One region of the Bacillus sp. 1NLA3E genome, then DNA from elsewhere that is predicted to be linked to it. Evidence: riboswitches for the same ligand, from Rfam matches in the RefSeq annotation. Region 1 holds a riboswitch; the other holds the start of a gene.

The links. A riboswitch is a leader RNA that binds a small molecule or an ion and turns the genes downstream of it on or off. The one in region 1 is predicted to bind lysine.
Positions count from the first base shown of each region.
Region 2: it holds a riboswitch for lysine, as region 1 does, so the genes downstream of both, dapA (4-hydroxy-tetrahydrodipicolinate synthase) here and B1NLA3E_RS21110 (amino acid permease) in region 1, are expected to answer to the same signal.

Region 1 is NC_021171.1:4,402,040-4,407,511, forward strand. It holds gene B1NLA3E_RS21100 (toxic anion resistance protein) at 1-957, opposite strand, end outside; gene B1NLA3E_RS21105 (5-bromo-4-chloroindolyl phosphate hydrolysis family protein) at 954-1,610, opposite strand; gene B1NLA3E_RS21110 (amino acid permease) at 2,216-3,706, opposite strand; lysine riboswitch at 3,813-4,002, opposite strand; gene B1NLA3E_RS21120 (YidH family protein) at 4,200-4,580, opposite strand; gene B1NLA3E_RS21125 (YkvA family protein) at 4,824-5,261, opposite strand.
Region 2 is NC_021171.1:2,615,967-2,621,438, forward strand. It holds gene B1NLA3E_RS12390 (Msr family ABC-F type ribosomal protection protein) at 1-572, opposite strand, end outside; gene B1NLA3E_RS26025 (erythromycin resistance leader peptide) at 853-897, opposite strand; lysine riboswitch at 1,125-1,304, shown strand; gene dapA (4-hydroxy-tetrahydrodipicolinate synthase) at 1,433-2,320, shown strand; gene B1NLA3E_RS12400 (GNAT family N-acetyltransferase) at 3,128-3,682, shown strand; gene B1NLA3E_RS12405 (DUF5412 family protein) at 4,002-4,400, opposite strand; gene B1NLA3E_RS12410 (hydrogenase maturation protein) at 4,864-5,472, shown strand, end outside.

The sequences.
Region 1 (5,472 bases):
ATTTTTCAATAATAGCTCATTCGTTGTTTTTGATACCTGCTTCTGTGCCTCGACTGCATGGCGTTGCCGAAGCAGGGTCAAGGCAATCGCAACCTGATTTTTCCATAACGGAATGGCCGTAACAATCGACGATTGGATTTTTTCAACAAGCGCTTGGTTCGTATTTTGAATGAGGCGAATTTGAGGTGCGCTTTGAATGGTTATTTCCCGGCTTAATTTTAAGTCATATAACCGTTTATCCAAGCGGTCGGCAAATTGAATCATATCGCTCACTTCTTGATATTTCATTTGATCCTGTGAAGCTTCAGCCGCTTTTTTCAGGGCTGGAATCGTTTTTTCATTCAGTTCTTCTATCTTGATTTCACCGGCAGCGATATAGATATTTAAGGCATGGAAATACTCTTTATTCGTTTCATAAAGCTTTTCCAGCATTCCTATGTCAGATAAAAGGACGTTTTTACTGCGATCAAGTTTGACACTGATACGGTCAATCTGCGCCCCTGTTTTCTGATATTTTGACAGAACCTCTTGGATTGAACCAGATAATTTCCCAAACATGCGCGAGAATAGTGATGGCTTATCTTGATGTAACTCATCAGGATTCATGTCATTAAGCCGCTTCATCAAGTCGCTGATAATCTCACCAACCTCACCAATATCCTGTTTCTGGACATGCTCAAGCATGGTATGGGAAAAAGAAAGCAGCTTACCTTGTGCTTGAGTTCCGTATAGAATCATTGCTTGTTGATTTTTGGGATCAATTTGTTCGGCAAGCTGATAGGCTTTGGCTCGGTTTTCGGCAGGAATCACGTCAATAAGTCTAACTGTTTGCTTCTCTTTTTGTAGCTGTGGTGAAAATTGATTTGAACTCTCAACATGATCACCAAATGGATTCGCCAAGATGTCATCCATTACATTGTTCGTACTCTTTAACAGGTTCGGTTCTTTCTCGTTCATTTTTTCAGCCTCCTGCTATCCCCATTGAATTGAGAATCCTTCAGTGTTTTTATCGAATGCTTCGCTACATCTACTTCAAAATTCAGATGATCAATGTCATCAGACAGGATTTCGTATAAATCGTCCTCCACAGCCTGGGTAAGTTCTGTTAATGTTTGTCGAGTTTCCTTTAGGGAGAGCACAAGCTCACTCGTTTTGTTAGGCTGTGTTGCTAGTAAAGCATATTTCTCGGTTAATTCAACAACTGAATCTAAATGGGAAAAATAAAATTGCTCTGCCTTGAAAAATCGCTTCGGTTCCTTTTTGGTCATTTTGTAAATCCTTCTAGTAATCCGAACAACATCTATTCTCTGTTTATACGGAATTTCCCGAATCCGAAAAATAGATTTGTTCAAGCGGTTAATTTTCAGCTTGGCCTCATCTAAATTTTTCTTAATATATCGGTATTCCTTTCTTGACAGCTGATTTTTCTTTAGAAAACGTGAATTCACATTTACGGATATCAGCATGTACGCAAAGATTCCTCCAACGAGAGAAATAACGGACGAAAGCCAGAATGTTAAGTCAAAAGCAAAGTAGCTTAGCAGCCACACGAAGATTGCAGTAGGTACAGCCACGAACGTTCCAACAAGAAACGAAATAAACAGGTTCATCTTAATCGACTCCTGACATAAAAATCCTTTCTATATATACGAATAATGGAAAATAACGTTTCAACTTTCAATCGATTATCCGTAGGAAGGGAAGAATTTCTTCTATAAACTCAGAATACACCAATGCTCCCCGTTTTCCTATAGACTAAGACAGTAAAAAATTCTACGACCTAAGACCTATTTTTATGCTGCTCACTTAACCCCGTTGATTCATTACCATTTCACCGCATTGGGGGTCAGGCACCACTTAGTGCTTTAACGTAGCACGTCAAGACAGTACCCGTGTATTCACAAAAAAAAGACATCTATAACGCAGAGTAAACTCTGTTCATAGATGTCTTTTATTAAGGCTCTTTCTAAAAGATTGTTGTTTCTATTATAGGTTTATGGAAAGAAAACCGTTGATAAAAAAGTTGATTGGAGCGGAAGGTGCGAGACTCCTGCGGGAGCAGCGGGACAGGTGAGACCCCACAGGCGCTTAAGCGTCGAGGAGGCTCACCGCCCGCCCCGCGGAAAGCGAGCATCCTGGAGCGGAAATCAACCACACTTCTCTTTTAGTAAATAGCAACAAAGTTTACAGACTTTATTAAGGTTGTCTACACAAGCTATTGCTTCAAAGACGGTGTCAAATCACACTCTTCTAACGGAATCACTTTTGTTTTCTTCACATATTTATAACCCAACCATACGGCAATGAACAATGGTAAGCCGATATACGATACCATCACACCGTACCAGTCAATTTTGTCACCCATGAAAGCAGCATAGTTTTGTCCTAAAACAACAAACGTACACAAAACAAAGGCAAAAATCGGGCCGAACGGGAACCATTTAGCAAGATAAGGAAGTTCCTTTAAGCTACGTCCTTGTGCCGCAAAGGCTTTCCGGAAACGATAATGACTAATCGCAATGCCTAACCAAACGATAAACCCGGACATACCAGATGCATTCAGTAACCAGATATAAACAGCACCATCACCAAACATGGAGGCAAAAAAGGCAATAAGACCAACCGCTGTTGTTACAAGTAGAGCATTAACAGGCACGCCACGGCCATCTACTTTTGATAAAAACTTCGGTGCTTTTCCTTCTTTAGCAAGATTCCAAAGCATTCTAGTCGAAGCATACATACCAGAGTTACCCGCAGATAGAACAGATGTCAAAATGACTGCATTCATAGCCGATGCCGCAAACGCAAAACCGGCACGTTTAAAGATAAGCGTGAACGGGCTCACCGTTACATCACCGCTTGAAAGTGACTCAGTTGTAAACGGAATTAGCATCCCGATTACAGCAATTGCTAATACATAGAATAATAGAATGCGCCAGAACACTTGACGAACTGCACGTGGAACATTACGAGCTGGGTCTTCACTTTCCCCTGCTGCTACTCCGAGTAGCTCAGTTCCTTGGAAGGAGAATCCTGCTGCCATGAAGATACCAATCATGGTGAAAAATCCGCCGTGGAACGGTCCATCGGCTAACATAAAGTTTGTAAAGCCAACCGCCTTACCTGTGAACACACCAAAAATCATTAATACGCCAACTACTAAAAAGAGAATAATCGTTACTACTTTAATAAGGGCAAACCAATATTCCGACTCACCAAAACCTTTGACAGACATATAGTTTAATCCAAACATGATTGCTAAAAATAAAGCACTCCAGAGCAGCGATGAGCTGTCCGGTAGCCAAAATTTTATAATGAGGGCACCAGCAACTAATTCGGCTGCGACCGTAATCGCCCAGTTGTACCAATAGTTCCATCCAAGCGCGAACCCTAAGGCTGGATCAACAAATTTGTTAGCATAGGTACTGAACGAGCCCGCTTCCGGCATGTAGGCAGCCAGTTCACCAAGGCTTGTCATCAAAAAGTAAACCATAATTCCGATAATGCCATATGCGACCAAGGCTCCACCTGGTCCTGCGGTATGAATGGCTGCGCCACTTGCTAAAAACAAGCCTGTTCCGATGGCTCCACCGATGGAGATCATCGTTAAGTGTCGGGCCTGCAATCCACGGTGCAGCTGTGGTTGTTCCTGCTGTAATTCCTCTTGAACCTCTAAAACTCTAGCTGTCGCATTTCCTTGACTCATATAAAAAAACTCCTTTTCTTTTTTTGGGAAGGAGCGCAAAATTTCAATAAAAAAAGCCGAACAATAGTGTCGACGGCATTCTCTACTTTAACCGCATCAAACCTTCCATGAAGATAGCACAACACGTTTGCCAGGTTAAGGCAGACGTGACAGTTCTGTTCCTGTTCGGATACAGCCCCAGCATGCTCAAACAGAGTAATGAGCAAACTTCGGCGATTTTTCCTTTCAAGTAAGTTCGTAGATGCCTCTGCATCTCCCTTACGCTACTATTAAAAACCGCGACCTCTACCTCATCGGTTAGGATGAGGGTAATATATTATATTAGTAGAACAATATTCACTATAATGTGCACCATAGGAAATGTCAATAACCTTTGATTCCCAGTAAATTTGATGCGATGAGCGCTAGCAGTTTAAATTTTTCCAAAAATAAGAAGAACAATTCTGTCCAACAAATTCGCTCTCCTTACTCGGTTAATAATTTTCTAAAATACTTAGATAAATTTCCAAACATACAAGTAATAAATGCCAAATACAAGGAAAATCAGGATTAATAGAATTGATAATGATACAACTAATGCCTTTGAAAAATGGAAGGTTTGGTTGTTGATGTCCTTCCCTTTTCGAAAATAACTAAATGTAGTCATGATTAGAGTAATGATTCCCAATACAATTGAGGCGAGGCCAATGATTTTAGCAAGAATATCTCCAATCACAACTTTAGTCGATAGAGTTGAAAAATGGAGGTTGGTGATCAAAAATCCCACTCCAATGATGGTTATACTTGTTCTAACCCATGCCAAATAGGTGCGTTCATTTGCCAAATGCTGCTGAATATATTTTGAGTCAACCGTCTGCTTTTCACTGTCACTCATTAAATTTCGAACACCTCTTTTTTACTAAATGTATTAATCTATTTCCTAACTTATCCCCTTCCTCTTCTGAATATGTCCCTATAAAAAAACAAACCCCTTCTTATAGAAAGAGTTTGTCCCATTTATTTAATAACCACATAGAAAAGAAGGACTTTAATGCACTACCGCACCGGGGGTCAGGCACCACTTAGCGTGTTAACACGTTAAAGCATCTGCATCGGCGTTGTAGTTGGTAGCTGGTGATCAGCCACCAAATTTCCCTCTTAATTTTTTCATTAATCCTGATCCAACCATTTTGTCGGCAACTTCTAGGATTTGTTTTATGACTTTTAGAGCGTCTTCATCCCCTGCCCAATGTTTCCTTACTACTTCAGGGCTTGAGTTGTTCACTATTCCATTCAATACGAATGCTGCAACTGCGATATCATCTACATAGCCGACTGGGCCAAGTAATGCTTCAGGTATAAGGTCAATAGGTGAAACAAAGTATGCAATTGCCGCAGCTAGTTTGGCTTTATCTGTTACGGAGACATCATCATCCAAGGTCAATTTGCATAATAAATGAAATAAGTCTGGGCCAAACATTAAAATTTCTACATATTTATTTGCTTTGCCATCCTCACTCTTTTCCCAGTACTGCATCTTCTTTCTGAAACTTTGATAAAAATCTTCTTGTTCCATCAAATTTTCACCTCTTTCTACTTCATAATACTATAATTCGACAATCTCACCAAATTCACCTTGCAAACAAATATGCCAATTTATTGTTTTCAAAAAAAAAAAACATCATTCACTTAAGAATGACATTTTTCTATTTAATACTATAGCGCTTTAAAGTGCCGGGGGTCAGGCACCACTTAATACAGTACAGATTTAAAGCGCCAGTTTTTGA
Region 2 (5,472 bases), 1.8 Mb from region 1:
TGAAGCTCTTTTTGGGCAACGTAATCTGAATAGTTCCCTGGATATTCCGTTACAGTTCCGTTCTCTATTTCCCAAATTTTCGTGACTAGTTTATCTAATACATAACGATCATGACTTACAAGGACAAGTGCACCAGGATAATAAGACAATTTCTCAATCAAGAATTGGATACCAGCTTCGTCCAAATGAGTGGTCGGCTCGTCAATTAATAAACCTTCATGATAGGTGGAGAATAATTCAGCTAGTTTCATCCGTGTTTGTTCCCCTCCACTGAAGTTTTCAATTTCTGTTTGAGGGATAGCAAGCTTTCCTAACAACTCATAATCCACATCTTTTTCAACAGGTGTCTTTAATTGATCAAAATAGGCAAAATCCACAAAACGGTTTACATGACCCTTATCCGGTAAAATTTGACCATTCATTAGCTTTAATAGCGTACTTTTTCCAACCCCGTTTTTGCCAACAAACCCAATTCGATCAAACTGATATACTGACAGCCGCTGGATATATAAAATTAATTTATCTAAAAATGACAGTTCAATATTTTCTAACTCGATATATACCTTTTCCATTCTTCTCAACCTCCAGTTAGTCATGGTCTTTTTCTCACGAAAAAAACCACAGGCTATCTGCCTGTGATTTGAGAGTAACGGGAATAAAATCCTTGGTGTTATACCAATAAGTCCTCACTAAATAACTCCTTTCACGGAGAAAAGGACATAAATAAAGAAAAATTGAATGATCTGCCTTTCTACATTTATATATTTTAAATGCGAAATGAAGATGATTAAAAAAGGACAGACTAATCCCGTGTACTCTGTATACACAAACAGAGCCTTTGAACGTATTAAATTACGAGTTCAAAGTTTGGAATCGAAGTCTCATAAAATGGGTCATTTTTTAATAATCCTCCCAAATTTAATGCTTACAACATAATTATAGATTTTCTTTTAGAAGTAGTCAAAGAGAAACTGAACTTCTTTTCATCCACTCTGCCAGACTACAATTCAAGTGTATCACTCTTCTGTTTTATTATAATATTTCTACTATTACCCTTGAAACAGTAACGGAATTCTGTTATTATTACTTTCAATTAAATATTTTCTTACTTCAATACCTTTTGAAGTGAGGATAGAGGCGCAAAGACCAATAGTACACAATCTTAGGATGATGAGATCCAGTGACGATTGTAGAAAGGGGAATTTGCCGAAGTGAAAAGAACCTCATTGTTCTTAAAACTGGGTCTGCTATTGAATAAATGCAGAACTGTCATATAGGAAACTATATGGAGGGCTATCTCACGCATGGGAACGATATTTTTATTTATGTTTCTAATGCAGCAGCGAACCCTCGTTGCTGTTTTTTTGCGTTGATTTTTGAATAGTCTTGTCCCTCTATAATTTTAAAAAAATTATGTAAAGGATGAGGAAAAATGAATTTTGGGCAGGTATTAACCGCAATGGTTACACCGTTTGATCAAAATGATGAGATTGATTTTAATGCGACAAGAATCCTAGTTAATCATTTAATTGCTAATGGTACTGATGGAATAGTTGTTGCAGGTACAACTGGGGAATCTCCTACTTTAACTACAGAAGAGAAAGTAGCATTATTTAAATTTGTTGTCGATGTTGTCGGTGGCAGAGTTCCCGTTATCGCAGGAACAGGCTCCAATAATACGAGAGCTTCAATAAACTTAACAAGACAGGCTGGGGAAACTGGTGTAGATGGGATTATGCTCGTAACTCCTTACTATAACAAGCCTTCTCAAGAAGGAATGTTTCAACATTTTAAAACAATTGCCGAATCAACTTCGTTACCCGTTGTGCTTTATAATATCCCTGGACGAAGTGTGGTTAACCTGTCAGTTGAAACCGTTGTTCGTCTTTCTAAGATTAATAATATTGTCGCTATTAAAGAAGCAAGTGGCAGCTTAGATGTGATGGCAGACATCATTAACAAGACCTCTAGTGATTTTACCGTCTATAGTGGTGATGATGGTTTAGCGTTACCGCTATTAGCGATTGGCGGTACGGGAGTCATTTCTGTTGCATCTCATATTATTGGGAATGAAATGCAAGAAATGATGAATAGCTTTAAGTTGGGTCATGTCGAGGAAGCGGCAATAGCTCATCGCAGACTTCTCCCAATTATGAAAGCACTATTTGCAGCACCAAACCCTACTCCGGTTAAAGCAGCGTTAAATATGAAAGGGATCCATGTTGGTGGTGTTCGATTACCATTGGTTCCTTTGAGCGATGAAGAAACACGTGCATTGCAAAGTGTGCTTGAACTTAGTAAGGTAGAAGTATTTAATTAATCAGTTTTCATAGCTGGATTTATTTTATTGAGTTAATTTACTAAATGATCAGCAATTCTATTCAAACTAAAAAAAATGTAAAAAAGCTTGGATCAATCTCCAAGCTTTTTGACATTTTCCACTTTATTTCCAAGCATCCGTTAGCTTCCAGTGATACAAAGAAAGCGAATAATTAACAGCTATACTAATGCTCGGATTCTCCCCAGTTGATACCACCCTAAACTATAGTTGCTATCCAGTTGTATGGACTATATCTACATCAACAATATCAATCCCTAGTTCATGTGAGCTAGTTGCGACAACACTTTTGGGAAGTGCCAATTCCATCATTGTTTTTTCTACATACTCCCGCTCATATGTGAACTATTAACATTCTGGTTAGTTATCAGTGGATTTATTCAGCAATCGGAGAACTCGCATGAAAAGGATTCTTTCAATATCATATTTGCTATTACATCAACATTACGTTTCATTTCGTTGGAACGTAATGTATTGTTTTGCCACAAAGCCCAGATAATAGGAAGTCGCCATTTACCTACAATTAAGTTCAAAACATACTTTAATGGGCAATTATTCATATTTTTGTTTCCAGTTTCTTCACTATTATCGAAACACTCCTTTAATCAGTTTTTACTGACTTAGTATTAAATTACTGCAGACTTGTTTTAATTTAATTATGTATTAAAATTATATCGTGGTTAACCGGGTATTAGTAACATTAGCAAGGCTTTAAGTACTAACACAAGTAGGATTCCTAGTAGGTGTTGGAAATTTGTGAATAGAATGATTAATAATAGGAGGGAAAAAATGAATTTTAAATATGAAATTATACCTGATGGAAAAATTGAATACTGTAGAGATTTATGCAATGAACTCATGGCCTTTCAAAAATCGAAATCATACATAAAACCGGAATTGTTTGACAACATGAATTTTGACACACGGATGATTCCTTCAATAAAAAGTGCAATATACAATTATACTGTAGTAGTTAAAGATGATGATAAAATAGTAGGTTATGTATATTCAAATATCTCTCCCAAAGAAACATATTCAAATGAATTTGCCACTTTTTTTGAGCTTTCTTCTGTTAGTAGAAATAATGTAGGGTGTTTATCCCAATTTTATATTAAAAAAGAGTTCAGACAATATGGGATTGGATCAATACTTTTCAACATGTCAATGAAGTGGTTGAAGCAATTTGATGATGTCGAAGATTATTTTATCTTTGTTTCAAATGGCAATAATAACGCCTTGGAATTCTATAGACGTAAAGGATTTTCTGTTAGTCATGATATATTGGATGGTTTTATAACCGTTTTACGAAACAATAAACAGTTTGAATTAGAAGAGACTGCATAGATTATATCTTTTTATGTCATTAATAGTCTCCTGTGTGCCGCAACTTTTTCATTACACTGATTGAGATAACCCTTTGAAACCACGGTGGCGCAATTATATTCAAAAGCATAATTTGTTAATCTTTTATAAAAAAAGGAAAAGGCAACGCCCAGAGGGTTAACGGGTTCTACGGGTTCTCTTGGTGGGAAGTTTTGTAATAAAAACACAAACTTTCGCATTCATTTTAGAATGTATTTGACAATCAAAAAAGCAGAAAATATAGCAAAAAGAGCATCGTTTTCGATGCTCTTTTAGTATGCAAAATATCATTTAAACTGAACTATTCTCCTGCATATTCAATTTTAATCCAATTCACACTCTTATCCATTTCGTTTGTCTCAGAAGATTTCTTATAATTTACTCTTAATTTCTTGTCATTAATCCATTTGACTTTGAATTTCTTGTCTGAAACAAATGTATTTCCAGATTTGTTTGGCAGTTTCTCATCTGCATCAATGAGTGTTAATTGATATGATATTCCTGTCGTGGCACCACAATTTCGTTGGAAGATATAAGCCACCTTTTTACCATTCGGAGATATAACTTTTTGAACAATATCGTTTCCACACATATCCCCAAATAGTTTATCTAATGTATAATTTCCCACTATAAAAAGAATGATTAGGATTATTACCGTTATCAAAAGAGGTTTTATTCTTTTTAGCCATTTGTTTTTCATTGTTTTTATATCGCCCCTTGGTACCTATCTCAAATATATTATATCTTTTAATATCGAATACCTCTTCTGTTATTCCAATCGTTGTGCGGGATTCAGTCTTTTTGGTATTTGGTCGTACATATTATACCATTTATAGGTTTTTTTATTGGGAAAAGCCTATAAAATCAAGATTTAAAACACTTTTTTGATATATTTTTTGAGCAAACGGTATCCCTTACTAATGTGATTTTATAAGACTTTTTCACTAATCCCGAACCGTCCCCTTTCTTTGAAAGAGTGATAACCATATAGGTTTTACCGATGGCAACATTTTATTAACAAAAGGTTCACTTAATTAAAGCATTTCAATGAATTAAACTGTTTATGGAGATTATTAAAATTACAAACTTATTAATGCTATCCAAGTTGATATTACAGCATTTTATCATGGGAATTTTTATTTCGATGGAAAAGGTGGAGTTTGATGAGAATTTTATTTTTAACAACGTCTCATAATAGTTTGAGCAGAAGAGCTTATGATGAATTAGTTCAAATCGGCCACGAAGTTCTTGTTAATTTAGCTTTGGGGGAAAATCAAATGATTATGGCAGTAGAAAAACATCAGCCAGATTTAATCGTTGCCCCAATGTTAAAAAAAGAAATTCCTGAAGTAGTTTGGCGGAATAATGCTTGTATCATTATTCATCCTGGAATTAAAGGAGATCGCGGTCCCTCTTCCTTAGATTGGGCCATATTAAATGGTGTTGAAGAATGGGGAGTTACCTTGCTTCAGGCTAACGAAGAAATGGATGCAGGAGATATTTGGGCAGCCTGTAATTTTAAGATGAGAGATAAAAGTAAAAGCCAATTATACAGACATGAAGTGACGGAAGCAGCGATTAAAGCGTTGCTACTGACGGTAGAACGTTTTGAAAAAGGTGATTTTGTCCCTGAGCCGCTCGATTACAGCCGTAAAGATGTAAAAGGCATAATGCATACTCCTATGAAGCAGTTCCATAGAGCGATTGATTGGTCTGAAAGTACAGAGCTAGTCGCTCGGAAAATCCGTAGTGGAGACAGTCAACCAGGAGTG